4 regions of the Bacillus cihuensis genome follow, and region 4 is predicted to be linked to each of the others. Evidence: riboswitches for the same ligand, from Rfam matches in the RefSeq annotation. Region 4 holds a riboswitch; each other region holds the start of a gene.
The links. A riboswitch is a leader RNA that binds a small molecule or an ion and turns the genes downstream of it on or off. The one in region 4 is predicted to bind S-adenosylmethionine.
Positions count from the first base shown of each region.

Region 1: linked by a shared signal. The riboswitch ahead of V179_RS0113910 (LLM class flavin-dependent oxidoreductase) and the one ahead of metK (methionine adenosyltransferase) in region 4 are both predicted to bind S-adenosylmethionine.
Region 2: linked by a shared signal. The riboswitch ahead of V179_RS0126400 (5-methyltetrahydropteroyltriglutamate--homocysteine S-methyltransferase) and the one ahead of metK (methionine adenosyltransferase) in region 4 are both predicted to bind S-adenosylmethionine.
Region 3: linked by a shared signal. The riboswitch ahead of V179_RS0121205 (methionine biosynthesis PLP-dependent protein) and the one ahead of metK (methionine adenosyltransferase) in region 4 are both predicted to bind S-adenosylmethionine.

Region 1 covers NZ_KI632495.1:1,681,182-1,685,400, forward strand. Annotated here, with positions in the region: gene V179_RS0113900 (MetQ/NlpA family ABC transporter substrate-binding protein) at 1-398, opposite strand, end outside; gene V179_RS30720 (hypothetical protein) at 673-888, opposite strand; gene V179_RS0113910 (LLM class flavin-dependent oxidoreductase) at 1,112-2,500, opposite strand; SAM riboswitch class I at 2,657-2,759, opposite strand; SAM riboswitch class I at 2,929-3,045, shown strand; gene V179_RS0113915 (acyl-CoA dehydrogenase family protein) at 3,124-4,219, shown strand, end outside.
Region 2 covers NZ_KI632502.1:17,343-21,561, forward strand. Annotated here, with positions in the region: gene V179_RS0126390 (hypothetical protein) at 1-1,052, opposite strand, end outside; gene V179_RS0126395 (YwqH-like family protein) at 1,627-1,983, shown strand; SAM riboswitch class I at 2,254-2,362, shown strand; gene V179_RS0126400 (5-methyltetrahydropteroyltriglutamate--homocysteine S-methyltransferase) at 2,487-3,605, shown strand; SAM riboswitch class I at 3,618-3,728, shown strand; gene V179_RS28925 (MFS transporter) at 4,102-4,219, shown strand, end outside.
Region 3 covers NZ_KI632497.1:626,964-631,182, forward strand. Annotated here, with positions in the region: gene fumC (class II fumarate hydratase) at 1-1,137, opposite strand, end outside; SAM riboswitch class I at 1,382-1,494, shown strand; gene V179_RS0121205 (methionine biosynthesis PLP-dependent protein) at 1,575-2,687, shown strand; gene metC (cystathionine beta-lyase) at 2,684-3,856, shown strand; gene V179_RS0121215 (LTA synthase family protein) at 3,988-4,219, opposite strand, start outside.
Region 4 covers NZ_KI632495.1:2,407,678-2,411,896, reverse strand. Annotated here, with positions in the region: gene pckA (phosphoenolpyruvate carboxykinase (ATP)) at 1-795, opposite strand, end outside; SAM riboswitch class I at 1,126-1,288, shown strand; gene metK (methionine adenosyltransferase) at 1,505-2,701, shown strand; gene V179_RS0117295 (gamma carbonic anhydrase) at 2,960-3,481, opposite strand; gene V179_RS0117290 (alpha/beta hydrolase) at 3,711-4,219, shown strand, end outside.

The sequences.
Region 1 (4,219 bases), 730 kb from region 4:
ATGGTACTGCCTTTCTCAATCTCATCCAATGATTGATACTTATTAGAATAAATACCGATGGGTGCTGTCGGTACCGTAATCACACTCGTTAATTCCATATCATTTTCTTTTGCGAACGCATTCATATATACCTCGTGCTGAAACAAGTTTGCATCCAGTGATCCGTTATTCAGTGCTGTATTTGGCTGTATGTAATCGTTGAATTCTTTCACGGTTACCTTATAGCCTTTTTCTTCTAAATAAGGCTTGACTCCTTTTTCTAGCATATCACTGTACGGGATTGTCGCCCCCAGTACTAATTCTTTCTTTTCACCGGCAGAGGATGAACTACCTGAATTACAAGCAGATAAAGCACCCATGACAAGTATGAATAGCAAAACAAAAATTTGTTTTTTCAATTTAACCACTCCCCTGTTTTTAGCGTTTGTTTACTCTTTTCGCGATATGCCCCCCTATATATTGGAATAGTTGCACTAAGACAACCACCAAAATGAGGTTTGTGTACATGATCGTATTATCATAACGATAGTACCCGTAACGAATAGCTAAATCCTCGATCCCCCACCCCAATGATTCCAACCATAGCGGAATAGACGATTAAGATAATGGCAGTCATGGTAAAGCCGGTCATCAATCCTGGCTTGGCTTCTGTAAGGATAATGTTTGTGATGATTAACCCGAAGTCCAGACAGCAACCGCAGCTTCGATGACTCCTTTATCAAATCTCTTGCAGATGATTCTACTAATTCTGCAAAAAAAAGGAATCCCCGCTACCGCTAGAGTCACCGTCGCTGCTAATGGTCTAATGGTTGTATCCACGAGAAAATTTTTAAATAACATTAAGAATACGATCAGGATAAACGGAATGGAACGGATTAGGTTGATCAAGATCTCAAAAACCTGTTTAATCCATATATTTTCTTAAAAATTCCGCGATCCGTGATAAACAAAACCATTCCTATAGATAGGCCCACCAGAATCGCGAATATTTCTCCCTTCTCGATCGTAAGCGAAACGTCATCTACACCCACAATCGTTTCCTTTTTACCCCTAAATTCCTTCTTAATGTGCTTCAACTCAATCATCCGGCTATTCCACTCCGCTCCTATTTTTACCGCTCGGTAAGGACACGTCTGTACTGGCTACCAGGATGGTCATCCGGCAAAATACTTTTCCCCCTAGGAAATAACTTTTCTCGCAATGTACCTGATTGATACTGCTTCTTATATAATCCCCGCTCTTGCAAGATTGGAATCACTAACTCAATAAAGGATTCCAAATCACCAGGCGTCACCAAATGGTTTAAATTGAAGCCGTCTACTCCTGATTCTTCAAATTGACGTTGTATAGCGTCCGCAACCTCTGATGGGTTCCCAACAATAATTTGGGTTCGATCTAATGACTCGAATCGTTTAAGTGCTTCACCAACAGATAATTTCTTCGGTGCATCCTTCGTTAAAGTAGCTGCTTTATAATGGCCGCCTTCCGTCGATTTCTTATATTCAAACGGCTCATTCGGATCCACGCCCTCAAACTCGGCAATGTCATAACCGCTAGCTCCGAACTGTGCTTTAGCAGCATCTGAACTCCATACTTTGTTATATTCCTCGAACTTCTGCCAAGCCTCTTCCGTCGTTTCGGCAACAATAACACTCAGAAAAGAAATGATTTTAATATTATCTGGATTACGACCATGCGTTTGTGCTCGCTGTCTAATATCCTCTGTGTAAAAACGAATTCTCTCAGGTGTGGGACCACCGACAAATATACACTCTGCATGTTTGGCTGCGAATTCCCTGCCGCGTTCCGATGTTCCCGCTTGATAAATGACAGGCGTGCGCTGAATGGAAGGTTCAGTTAAATGCGGCCCTTCCACTTTAAAATAGGTGCCTTCATGATTGATTTCATGTACTTTTTCGGGATCTACCAATGTATTCGTTTCCGCATTTTCAATCATGGCATTGTCTTCCCAGCTTTGCTCCCAGAGTTTATAAGACACCTCAAGGAACTCATCGGCTTTATTGTATCGTTCATCATGTTTGATCATATCTGGTAACCCAAAGTTTCTGGCTGCATTTGGGAGATAAGAAGTCACAACATTCCATGCAATTCTTCCCTTTGTCAAATGGTCTAAAGTAGAAAACCGTCTTGCATTTCCAAATGGTGGTTCATAGGTCGTACTAACTGTGATTGCGAATGACAAATTTTCTGTTACACTGGCCATCGCAGAAATGAGCAGCGATGCATCGTTCACTGGCACCTGTAAGCCATCTCGAATGGAAGGATCTTTACTCTTCTGATAAATATCATAAATGCCAAGGACATCTGCAAAAAAAATCGCATCAAACTTGCCTCGCTCCAATAGCTTTGCTAATTCAATCCAGTAGTCCAAATCCTTGTACCTGCGATGACGCTTATTGTCTGGATGCTTCCAAAGCCCATGGGAATTGTGCATCGAACTGCTCATATCAAAAGCATTTAAAATGATTTGTTTAGTCAATTTTTTTTCCTCCCTGTATTATATGATTTTTCTTATCCGCAAACTCGGATTAAAAGAAACGAAATAGGTTTCTCAGACTCCATTCAAAGTCATAAAAAATCCCCTTCTTTTACAAGAAAAGAAGGGGATTGATTGCCATACGAAAGCATACATCCCTTCTTATCTTTCAAGCATTTCGCTCGATGGAATTGGCACAGTACTAAACTAGTCTGTTGCCGAGGTTTCACAGGGCCAGTCCCTCCACCTCTCTAGATAAGAAAAACATTTTCATTCAGCTATTTACAAAAATATACATGAAGATTAAAATTATGTCAAATTATTTTTAACAATTAAAATAATAATTATATTATGAATTTTTCATAACTTTAGTATTGACAATTATTAGAATTCCATTTAATGTGAGGCTATCAAATAGAATACGTAACAAATTCTTATCAAGAGTCAGGGGAGGAAGTGGTCCTACGATCCTGCAGCAACCATTTATCCAAAGTGATAAGTAAAGGTGCTAATTCCAGCAGACAGTTCCAATGTCTGGCAGATGAGAAAGAGCAGCTAAGAAACAAAGTCCTCTTTCGTCAGCGAATGAGGACTTTTTTGATGTTAAGAAAATGGAGGCAAATGTTATGACCATTGTTCATCAGCAAATACCCGTCAACAAAACGCAAGAAGGACGAATAAAACAAGCAAAAGTATTAGCAGATATCTTTAAAAAAAGAGCAGCTAAAATCGACAGAGAGGGCGAATTTCCCTATGAAAACTTTGAAGATTTAAAGGAACAGGGCTTCTTAGCACTCACTGTTCCGAAAGAATATGGTGGTGCTGGAATTGATTTATATGAATTTCTATTCATTCAGGAAATCATCGCACAAGGTGATGCACCAACCGCTCTTTCCCTTGGCTGGCATCTAGGCTGCATCCTTGAGGCAGCCGAAAGAAGACACTGGAAAGAAGAAAGCTTTGCCAAGCTTTGTCAGTGGATTGTTCATGACAACGCCCTGATCAATGTGGCACAATCCGAACGCGCAACGGGGAGCCCTTCCAGAGGCGGGATTCCCACCACGACTGCCATCAAAGAAGGCAACGGCTGGCGGATCAATGGCGTTAAATCCTTCACCTCCATGGCCGTCGCACTCGATTATTCAATCGTCACTGTCGATGTCAATCAAACTGGCAAGAAAGGCTTTGTACTTGTTGATCATAAGCTGGAAGGTGTGTCTGTGGAAGAAACATGGGATAGTATTTCGATGCGGGGCACAAAGAGTGATGATCTGATTTTAGATCAAGTCTGGGTAGAATCGGATGCATTATTGGTACAAGAAGAGCTTAATCAACCCCATCCGAATGGCTGGTATCTTCAAGTACCTGCTGTGTACATTGGAATCGCCCTTTCTGCAAAAGAGTATGCTGTATCTTTCGCATCTACCTATCGTCCTAGTACACTGCCAGGTCCAATTAGTGATGTACCGGACGTAAGAAGAAAAATAGGAAAAATGGAACTAGAATTATTTAACGCTCGGGAAGTGTTATTTTCTGTTGCAAGAAAATGGATTGAATACCCTGAGAAACGGGCGTACATGGGTTCAGAACTAGCCGCCGTGAAATATATTGCAACAAACAGCGCGAATAGAGTCGTAGATTTAGCGATGAGAATTGTTGGTGCAAGAAGCCTTTCTGCCGAATCCCCCCTACAGCGCCACTTCCGGGATGTTCGTGCAGGTC
Region 2 (4,219 bases), on a different contig from region 4:
TATTTTTGATTGTATTTTATTGTTAACAGTAGGAATTGCAGTGATGCTAAGAGCAAAGTAAACGAATAAAATACTGTGCTTGAAGCTAGCACAAACACAACAAACGCTTCGACTATAATTTTGAATTGGATGAAGTAAAATAAATAGGGTTTGAATAACGCCAATTGTTGATGATTTTTCAAACGATCCATATACCATAAAAATAATAAGTTAAACATTATGAGTAGTATAAATAATGTTTCTGTAGTTGGCGCCACATAGGTGAAGCCGAAGCATGCCGCTAACGCAAAGGTGAACAATGAAAGAATAGTGAATAATTTCGAAGCAAAACGCTTAGCAATTACAAAATAGAGCCCCAAACAAATCACTCCGCCAATCAACCCTAATAACCCTCTCCCATCACCTTGTAACGATAAATATTCTCCAAATATCCGATAATACGAAGCTGATAATATCGTAATTGGAATGAATAGACTTGCGAGCGTTAAAAAGGCAAAGGCCGTTTGCTTAATTTTTAGTTTGAAGGCGATAAAAGCCATCCCAAAGAAAAACACTGACACCATGCTAATACAGAAAACTTTCAGAACAGCATTCAAGGCTCCCCACGTTGACGTCGCTAATATAAGACCGCCAAACAAGAGCAGAATCACACCCATTACCAAGACAAGTGTTATATTTCTTTCTCGAATTTGCTCCACTGATTTTACAGGTTTCACAACAGATTGCTGTTGAATGACTTGCCTTGGTTTTGGGCTAGCCATTGGTGTTTGTAATGAATCTTGAATTGGTTTTTGCACGAACTCTTCAGTTCGCTGAATGTTATGTGGAACTTCATTTGGAATTTCGCTCGATTGAACCGTTTCATCTTTTTTCTGTTGCTTTTCCATTATTGCTACTTGCTGCCGCACTTGGTGATAATGCCGTTCATATGCACTGCTAAGTCTTATGTAATCAGATTTAGGAATCAATCGTTTTTCTCTTAGGATCTTAAGTTCTTCCTGAAAGATCTCCCGCTTCTTTTCAAAGGGGATGTATTCATTAGAATCCGTCACAGTAAGCCCCCTTTCTCTTTAAAACTCCACTACTATACTATAGAAAATTATACACATTAATTCCTGATATTGGAATAAAAAACCGAATTGTCGAGATAAAGTGAAACTTCAGTCAGACAATGCAATAATCAATCGATTGATTAAATGGGCCGAAAACTCACGTATCTCCTCGGCTCAGTTATACATGGATTGAGAATAATTTGTAAAAATTTGCCGATAGCATATATCATATAAAACTCCTCCAGTTCATTCCTTCTATTGGCATTATAGTCGAATCGGGGGAGAATATTTAAGTAATCAATCAATCGATTGATTAAATGTATAAAAAAACCGCTTATTTTCTTACTTGAAAGATGATTGAATGACGAATTACATGTCGAGATTTGTACTTAATCACACCTTCGTACAACCATCCACAAATTACTCTATAGTCAATAAGACCCAACTACTAAATATCGGAAAATCATACATTTTGATTATATAGCCCTGTTTTTCCATGATATAGTAAAAGTACTTGTTTTCTTGAGATACGTTCATTCGTTCAATCGCTAAGGAAAAAAGAGGTGGTCAATAGATGTCTTTAGCTTATTATTATAGTTTATTAAGATTGAAAGAAGAGCAACTTCATCGTCTCCAAATTTGTAATAGTGAATTGAATTCTTGCCAACAGGATTTTATCCATCATGAAAGATTGGTGTCGGAACCTGAGCTTTCTACAAACACTTGGAATGCAGCACTCGCCCATACCTTTGATAATACGAGAGCCGTAGGAATGTTAACAAACTATCGCGACATAAGTAACAATCAATTCAGCTCCGTATTTACAACGTTAGCGGAGAAAATCCAACAAATTCAATTAGAAATCATTTCAATCAAACAGACCATTGCCGCTCTTGAAGCAGCGGAACGGGAAGAGAAAATGGTACGTTAAACATGATTTCCTAATTAAAAATCCCAATATTATTTTGATCATTAAATAGACGAGGTTTAGCATCCGCCTTACTGAAAATGAAGACCTAGTTCACCCAAAACTCAAACAGGATCTTGACGTGAAGACCTCACTTCTACCAGCTTTTATTCCTTCAAATAAAGTGAAATTTCAACGGATCCAATCTTTCTCGGTTAAAAAACTACTTGTTTTTTCCTTTACAGCATGATAAAGTTGGATAAATCGGATTTTTCAAATAATTACATATTCATATTCTTATCAAGAGAGACGGAGGGATTGGCCCGACGATGTCTCAGCAACCAGCCGGTTTTCGGCAAGGTGCTAATTCCAATAGGTATAGAACATGCCTAGAAGATAAGAAGATCGTCCTCGTATTTTCGTGGGCCCTCTTCTTATTGAGGGCCCTTTTATTTTTGTTTATAAGAGAAAAATTCGAACTAATTAAATGCTTGAAGAAAAATCTATAAAAGAAAGTAGGAAATAACATGACAGAGTTAGCAGCACAAGAACTAGTAACGAATGCACCATTTAAAGCCGATCACGTCGGTAGCTTTTTACGACCAGAACGTCTTAAGCAGGCCCGGTTACAAAAGGAGAACGGTGACATTACCGCTGATGAATTACGTAAAATTGAGGACGAGGAAATTATAAAGTTAGTTGAAAAGCAAAAAGAAGCTGGTCTTAACGCTGTTACTGATGGCGAATTTAGACGTGCTTGGTGGCATTTAGACTTTCTTTCAGGTTTTGATGGCGTTTTGTTTCATGAAACAAATGATGGTATTCAATTTAACGGCGTTAAAACGAGAGCACACGGCATTAAGGTAACTGGAAAAATCTCATTTTCCGATCATTACATGATCGACCATTATAAGTTCCTTCATAGTATTGCAGGCGATGCTGTTGCAAAATTTGCAATACCTAGTCCCAATATGCTTTATTTCAGAGGAACACTTGACACAGACGTGTACCGCACTCACGAAGAATTTTATGATGATTTAATTGCTGCTTACCAAGGTGTGATTCAGGCGCTTTATGATGCAGGTTGTCGTTATCTGCAATTAGATGATACAGCTTGGTCCCTATTCTTTTCAGAAAAAGGGAGAGAACAAATTGCTAATAGAGGGTCTGATCCTGCTACATTGGCACAATTGTTCCAAAGAGGAATCAACGAGGCTATTGCAAATAAGCCGGATGATATGATCATTACGATGCACATTTGCCGAGGCAATTTCAGATCTACGTATTCATCCACTGGTGGTTATGAGGATGCTTCTAAAACGATCTTCGGTGGATTAAATCTTGACGGTCTTTTCCTTGAATTTGATGACGATCGTTCAGGTGGCTTTGAACCGTTACGCCATATCAATCGACCGGATCTTTACGTTGTATTAGGCTTAATCACTTCTAAAAAAGGCGAATTGGAAGACCCTGAACGGATTAAAGAAAGAATTGCAGAAGCTTCAAAATATGTTCCATTAGATCAAATCTGTTTGAGTCCACAATGCGGGTTTGCTTCAACAGAAGAAGGAAATGTACTGACAGAAGAAGAACAATGGGCAAAAGTATGCCACGTTGTGAATATTGCACAAGACGTTTGGAAGTAACAATAAAATAAACTCTTATAGAGAGTGGTGGAGGGACTGGCCCTACGAAACCCGGCAACCCTTTAACAATCTAGTTAAATAGGTGCTAATTCCTGCAAAACGGCATGCTTTGATAAATAAGAGGGATACTTTGCCAAATCAGGCTGTCCCAAGGCTCAATGATCTCACATGCTATACACAGTTTATTGTGTCATGTACACGTTATATAAACGGATATTTAGTAGATGTGGGGTCTAAAACCCTATGGGACGGTCTCTTTTGTATGAAGGACATGGGGACGGGGCTTCGCTACTTACTAATATAGCAATCTACTTTGCACGTAATCTTATTTGTATTATGGAACGTACTTCAAATTCCGGCTTAGCACCGCCACCATTGTGATTAGGCGAGTGTAGCAGGCTACTGGATTGTCGTTGTGATAAATGGCGGCGTTTTAACGCCATAGAGGTTTTATAAGTTGGATAAGACATTAATAGGAGAATTGGAAGTGTATTGAATGAAAAAGGAAGGTTGGAAAAGGTATCACACCATTTGGGGGCTACTATTTTTAGGTTGGTTTGTTTCTTATATTGACCGAACAGCAACTGGCCCCGTTGTGACATACATGATTGAAA
Region 3 (4,219 bases), on a different contig from region 4:
GTGAATTCCGTCAGTCAATAGTTTTACCGATTGTAAGAAGTTATAAATGATTACAGGCTTGTATACATTCAATTCAAAATTTCCTTGGCTTGCAGCGAATGAGATAGCTGTATCATTTCCGACTACTTGTACCGCAATCATCGTTAATGCTTCACTTTGAGTTGGATTTACTTTACCAGGCATAATTGAACTTCCTGGTTCATTTTCAGGAATTGCGATTTCTGCGATACCACTTCTTGGACCGCTCGCTAACCATCTTACATCGTTTGCGATCTTCATCAAGTCTGCAGCAAGTGCTTTGATGGCACCATGTGCATAGGCAATTTCATCGTGACTTGTTAATGCATGGAATTTATTATCCGAGGTAACAAAATCATATCCAGTATCAGCTGCCATTTGTTGTGCAGAAAGTGCAGCAAATTCTGGTTTAGAGTTAATTCCTGTTCCGACGGCTGTTCCACCAAGTGCCAAATTCAAAATATGCTTGCTGCTCTCCTCAATCATATAAAGTGATTTATCAAGCATCGCTCTCCAGCCGCTGATTTCTTGCCCAAGTGTGATTGGTGTAGCATCTTGTAAATGTGTACGACCGATTTTTACGATATCCGCGAATTCCTGTTCTTTCGCAGCAAATGTATCTCTGAGCACTTTGATCGCAGGAACCAATTTGCTTGCTACTTCAACATACGCCGCTATATGCATCGCAGTTGGGAATGTATCATTTGAGCTTTGCCCTTTGTTCACATCATCGTTTGGATGAAGCTTTTCATCACTGCCATTTTCCTTCAACCATTCGTTTCCTTTGTTTGCGATGACTTCATTTACGTTCATATTACTTTGTGTACCACTACCCGTTTGCCAGACAACGAGTGGGAAATGCTCGTCCAATGTACCTTCAAGAATTTCTCCACATATTTTTACTATGGCATTTTTCTTCATTTCAGATAAATCACCAAGATCAAAATTCACTTTAGCTGCCGCTTGTTTTACATAAGCAAACGCATGAATTAATTCAATCGGCATTTTTTCATAGCCTATTTTGAAGTTGTTACGGCTTCTTTCAGTTTGTGCACCCCAATACTTGTCAGAAGGAACCTTTACTTCCCCCATTGTATCTTTCTCAATTCTGTATTCCATTTCTTCTCCTCCAAATCTCTGTTATAACGCTAATACAGTCCTACTTAGTAGGAATCCCCTTTATTTTGTTAGCGCTTTAGTTTTTAAAAATTCTACATACATTATTATTGTACAAATGTTTTGCATTTAAAAGCAAATAAAAAAAAAGCTGTCCATCGTTTCTTAATACATAAATATGGATTTGCTTTTAATTGACATTAAAGATAAAGTATAGTAAATTCATAATTAACTAAATAATCAGGATTTCTTATCAAGAGAGGTCGAGGGAATGGCCCTGTGACGCCTCAGCAACCAGCAATAATAACATATTGCCAAGGTGCTAATTCCATCAAGCTATTTATGCTTGGTAGATAAGAAGAGACTGCATACTTATGCGCTTATAAAGTCTTCTTCTTAAAGAAGACTTTTTTTATTTTCTAGAAAAGGAGCCGTGAACGATAGTGAAAATTGATACACAATTAGCTCAATTAGGGAATCGAAGTGAAACTGTAACTGGTACAGTAAGTCCTCCTGTATATTTCTCTACTGCATATCGCCATAATGGCATTGGCCAATCAACTGGATATGATTATTCTCGGTCAGGAAACCCAACTCGTCAGCTGCTCGAACAAGCGATAGCTAATCTTGAAGGTGGCGATCAAGGATTTGCTTGCAGCTCTGGAATGGCTGCCATTTTCACAGTTCTTTCCCTTTTCCAGTCTGGTGATGAATGGATTGTCAGCAATGATTTATACGGCGGCACCTATCGATTGCTGGAAAAGGATTTTAAAAAATGGGGGTTAACATGTACATATGTTGATACAAATAACATAGCCGAGATTAAAAACAGTATTTCCCCTCAAACAAAAGCGATTTTTCTTGAAACGCCTACGAATCCGCTAATGCAGGAAACAGATATTGATGCAGTGTCAGCTATTGCAAAACAGTACGATGTCTTATTAATCGTGGATAATACATTCTATACACCTCTTCTGCAAAAACCGCTAGAAAACGGCGCCGATATTGTGATTCACAGTGCTACAAAATATTTAGGCGGACATAATGATGTACTTGCCGGACTCATAGTATCAAAAGGTAAAGATCTTTCTGAAGCTCTAGCACATCACCATAATAGTGCAGGTGCAGTACTAAGTCCATTCGATTCATGGCTGTTAATGCGTGGTATGAAGACACTTTCTTTGCGAATGGAAAGACATCAAGAAAACGCACGGAAACTTGCAGATTATCTTTCTACCCATGAATCCATTACAGATGTTCTCTATCCAGGAAAAGGCGGAATGCTTTCTTTCCGAGTAAGCGATGAACAATATGTGAATTCATTTTTGCAAAGCTTGAACCTTATCTCATTTGCTGAAAGCCTTGGCGGAGCGGAAAGTTTTATTACCTACCCTGCCACACAAACACATGGAGACATCCCTGAAGAGATAAGATTCGCAAATGGTATATGTAATAGGCTGCTTCGATTCTCTGTAGGTATTGAAGCATCGGAAGATATTATCCATGATCTAGATCAAGCATTCGCTAAGATGAAAAAGGAGGTTTTAGCATGACAGCCGACCATTTCAGCTTTGAAACATTGCTTCTCCATAATAACCATAAATTTGATTCAAGAAACGGAGCAGTTAGCGTGCCGATTCAGCATGCTTCCACTTTCCATCAATTTGATTGTGACCAGTTTGGGAAATATGATTACAGCCGAAGCGGGAATCCCACTCGCGAAGCGTTAGAAGAGATCATTGCAGGACTAGAAGAAGGTACAAATGGATTTGCCTTCGCATCAGGAATGTCGGCTATTTCTACTGCTTTAATGCTTTTATCAGCTGGCGATCATGTGATCGTATCTGAAGACGTGTATGGCGGAACATTTCGGATGGTCACACAAGTACTTTCCCGCTTTAATATTGAACATAGCTTTGTTGATATGACTGACATAGCAAATGTGAAGTCAGCCATTCAACCTAATACGAAAGCCATTTATATCGAAACTCCTTCCAATCCCCTTTTGAAGGTAACCGATATTCATGGAATCTGTTGTATTGCGAAACAAATTGGTGCATTAACATTTGTTGACAATACATTTCTAACGCCAGCGTTGCAAAAGCCACTAACATTGGGAGCAGATATAGTCCTTCATAGCGCGACTAAATTTTTATCAGGACATAGCGATGTCGTTGCCGGCCTTGCTGTCGTACGGGATCCAGAAATAGCAGAAAAACTCAGATTTCTGCAAAATTCATTCGGAGCTGTTCTTGGCGTACAAGATGCATGGCTTGTCATGCGAGGTCTGAAAACATTGCATGTTCGAATGGAGCACTCTGTGCAATCCGCTCAAAAAATCGCGGCATTCTTGGAATCCCATCCCCTTGTAAAAAAAGTTCATTATCCAGGACTTAACAGCCATCCACAATTTGCTTTGCAAAAGCAACAAGCGAAATCAGCTGGTGCAGTATTTTCGTTTGAATTAGAAAATGAAGATGTGCTACGCTCCTTTGTTTCTAATGTTACTCTACCAGTTTTTGCTGTAAGCCTTGGTGCTGTCGAAACGATTTTATCTTATCCAGCGAAGATGTCACACGCTGCAATGCCTGACTGTGAACGTGAAAAACGAGGCATCACGAAAAGCTTACTTCGTCTTTCAGCGGGCCTTGAAAATCCAGATGACCTGATTAAAGATTTTTCGGAAGCCTTGGAAAAAAGTAAACTGGTACTTACCGTTTAATAAATTTTTTCTTGAAGAAGAGTGTCAAAAGGGTCTGACCTCTCACTCTAAATCAGTATGGAATGTTTCATAGTATCCTAATATACTGTATTTAGTTGTTGCGAGGCCTGACCCTTGGACACCTTCTTTTTTTAATCTTTTGTACTGGTAAACCGCAATAAATCTCCAAATATAATCTCATCAGACAACCCTAATTCATCATATACAGTTTGCCGATATGGTTCACATGTAGCATTATTCAACTGTTCCCCCGATCCTTTACGATAGCAAACCCCATCTTGGAAAATATACGTATCATTTACAAAACCGCCATCTCTGAAAATCACGGGATGATTTGGAGATCTTGTAAACAAGTTGTGACCA
Region 4 (4,219 bases):
GTTGAAAACACCATTAGAAGACCAGCCATGCTCATCATCGCCAATTAATTTTCGACTTGGATCAGCGGATAAAGTGGTTTTACCTGTTCCAGACAAACCAAAGAACAGAGCAACATCCCCTTCTCTACCGACGTTTGCTGAACAGTGCATCGGAAGAATTCCTGCTTCGGGGAGCAAGTAATTCATAATGGAAAAAACAGATTTTTTCATTTCTCCGGCATATTCAGTCCCACCGATTAGTACGGTACGTCGTTCAAATGAAATAATGATGAATGTTTCTGATCTTGTTCCGTCAACGATAGGATCCGCTTTGAAGCCGGGAGCAGAAATGACCGTAAATTCTGCTTGATGACCGAGTAACTCCTCATTATTCGGACGCACAAACAATTGATGGGCAAACAAGTTGTGCCAAGCATACTCATTGATGACCTGAATAGGAAGGCGGTGCTGAGCATCTGCGCCAGCGAATCCTTTGAATACAAAAATCTCATCTTTTTGTTTTAAATAGTTCATTACTTTATTGTAAAGGTTTGCAAAAGCATCTTCAGAAATAGGTTGATTCACCGGACCCCAGTCGATTTTGTCATTGAATGCTAATTCTTCCACTATATACTTATCTTTAGGAGACCGTCCTGTATATTTTCCGGTTTCTGCGCTAACTGCACCAGTTGATGTAAGAATGCCTTCATTTCTTTTAAGAACCTTCTCAACTAATTGAGGTACAGAAAGCTGTACGTTTACATTTGATCCGGTTAATAATTGATGTAACTCATTTGAAATGCCCACTGTATTCATATATGAGATACCTTCCTTTACTGTTATTTATAGAAGTAGTATAACACATTAGGTTTAATAGTCTATACTAATTGTAGTGTTAAACTCATTTTTTTCAGAAATAGGTAATTTACCCCGTATTATGGGCTGTAGCTCCTAACTTAAGGCTAAAAGGAATTGAAAAAGCGTAGCGCATGTATTTGCGACACTAGACGGGACTAATATTCAGTGGGAATGAAGTAAAACTCCACTGATTGAAATAAAGGACACATGTTAATGGTTCCTAAGATTAAGGAAAAAATTCTTGACACTTTTCCGTGTATTACGTTATTATTTTAAATTGTACGGATTCTCTTATCCCGAGTTGGTGGAGGGACAGGCCCTAAGAAACCCAGCAACCTGCCGAAGTGTAGAAATTTTGAGAAAGATTTATTGCAAGTAAGCAATTTTTCTTTTAATAATTTTGGCGTTGGTGCTAACCTGAGCAAGGTAAAAGACCCTTGAACGATAAGAGTGAAAGGATAGATTCAGTTAATAAACCTTTCCTCAATGACAGGGAAGGTTTTTATGTTTTTCGGGAACACTGATGAACAATGCTGAGAAGTTCTGCATCTATTATAGAAACCAATAAGGGAACGAGCTCCGTCAAAAAAGGTGGATGAAATGGATGGGGTAAAATCCTCCGTTTGCGTACCTAACACATATTTTCAATATTTAAGGAGGAATTAAGATGTCAACAAAACGTCGTCTTTTTACTTCTGAGTCTGTTACAGAAGGCCATCCGGATAAGATTTGTGATCAGATTTCAGATTCAATTTTAGATGCTATTCTTGAAAAGGATGCTAATGCGCGTGTTGCATGTGAAACTTCAGTAACTACTGGTCTTGTATTAGTAGCTGGTGAAATTACAACATCTGCATATGTAGATATCCCGAAAATCGTTCGTGAAACAATTGCAGGAATTGGCTATACTCGTGCAAAATTTGGTTTCGATGCTGAGACATGTGCTGTTTTAAGTTCAATTGATGAGCAATCAGCAGATATCGCTTTAGGTGTTGACCAAGCGCTTGAAGCACGTGAAGGTACAATGAGCGATGCTGAAATCGAAGCAATCGGTGCAGGGGACCAAGGTTTAATGTTCGGATTTGCTTGTAATGAAACAGAAGAGCTTATGCCACTTCCGATTTCATTGGCACACAAACTTTCTCACCGTTTGACTGCTGTTCGTAAAGATGGCACACTAGCTTACTTACGTCCAGATGGAAAAACACAAGTAACGATCGAATATGATGAGAACAATCAACCGGTTCGTGTTGATACAATCGTTATTTCAACACAACATGATGAAGAAACAACATTAGAACAAATTCAAGCAGACTTAAAAGAACATGTAATCAAAGCAGTCGTTCCTGCTGAATTAATCGATGCTGATACGAAGTACTTCATTAACCCAACGGGTCGCTTTGTTATCGGTGGACCACAAGGTGATGCTGGTCTTACAGGACGTAAAATTATCGTTGACACATACGGCGGGTATGCACGTCACGGCGGTGGCGCATTCTCTGGTAAGGATGCAACAAAAGTTGACCGCTCTGCAGCCTATGCTGCTCGTTATGTTGCGAAAAACATCGTAGCTGCAGGACTTGCTGATAAAGCAGAAGTGCAATTGGCGTATGCAATTGGTGTAGCGCAACCAGTGTCAATCGCAATTGATACATTTGGAACTGGAAAAGTGAGCGAAGAGGTATTAGTTGACTTGGTGCGTGCTAACTTCGACCTACGTCCAGCTGGTATTATCAATATGCTTGACTTACGTCGCCCAATTTACAAACAAACAGCGGCTTATGGACATTTCGGCCGTACAGACGTTGATCTTCCTTGGGAACGCACAGACAAAGCAGCAACATTGAAAGAACAAGCTCAATAATATCCAAAAAAAGAGGAATCCACATTGTGGTTTTCTTTTTTTTGGATAATTTACTAAGAAATACTGGGAGGTATGAGTTATTATAGAAGAGACTAGGAGAGCGTGTAAATGCGTATAGCGATTTTCTAATTGTGAGGAGCGAGTCAATTTAAGAATAAATATGTGTAAAAGGGTGAAAGTTAGATCTCACATCTAAAAGCACTTGAACATAATATGCGATGAATAGAATGTGAGGTCAGACGCACCCTTTTAATAAGATCAATCTAGAATTTGTTTCTCATTCTTGTAGTACTGCCCTTTTTCCGCGTATTCGCGGACGATGCGTTTCATGTCTTCCCGATCTGCATCGTTCAGTTCCCGCACGACTTTAGCGGGGCGCCCGAAAGCGAGTGTATGGGGTGGAATAACTTTCCCCTGTGGCACGAGGCTTCCAGCACCGATAAATGCTCCCTCGCCGATTTCTGCTTCGTCCAGAATGATTGACCCCATCCCGATAAGCGCTCCTTTGCGTAGTTTGCAACTATGTAGGGTGACTTGATGACCAACAGTCACTTCATCTTCAATAATGAGCGGGTTGTTTGGGCTTTGATGAAGAACGCTGTTATCTTGAATGTTCACTTTGTTACCAATAATGGTTGGCGCTACATCGCCGCGAATAACAGAATTGAACCAGATTGTTGTTTCCTCGCCAATCATGACATCGCCCGTTACGACAGCGTTATCAGCGAGGTAGGCACTCGGTGCAATTTCTGGTTTTTTTCCTTTATAGGCGTAAAGAATCATTAATCCATCATATCCTTTCCGTTTCGTTATTTTTACTATACAATAGTTCGAGGTATTTCGTTATAATAGATTCAATCTTTATGCGATAATTAGACTGAAGTCTTAATCCGTGTACGAACAATTTTTGTAAATAGTATTATAGCCTGATAATCCGGGATAAAATAAAGAATAGCAAAGTGTAAATAAAGATTTAGCATCTTGAGGAATAGTAGGAGGAGATTTTCATATGTGGAAATGGGAGGCAGACGTTACCCCAAAAGGAGTCATCGTCATCGTTCATGGTGCTATGGAGCATCACGGACGCTATAAATGGCTATCACAAATGTGGCGGTCCGCCGGTTACCATGTGATTATGGGAGATCTTCCAGGGCAGGGTATGACAACTCGTGCATATAGAGGACATATTCAATCCTTTGATCAATATTTACTTGAAGTAAAAAAATGGATCGAGGAAGCATATCAATATTCCCTCCCGGTTTTTTTACTTGGTCATAGTATGGGTGGTTTAATTGCAATTAGACTACTCCAGCAAGAAGAGTTGGATTTAGCAGGGGTTATTCTTTCATCCCCTTGTTTAGGGTTAGTGAAACACCCATCTAAGCTAATGACTGCGATTTCGTTAGGATTGAATGTGACGTATCCGACGTTCAGAGTGGACTCAGGTTTAACCCCTGAGCTTGTCACAAGAAATGAAGAAGTAAGGGAGTCGGATTTAAACGATTCTTTATACGTAAC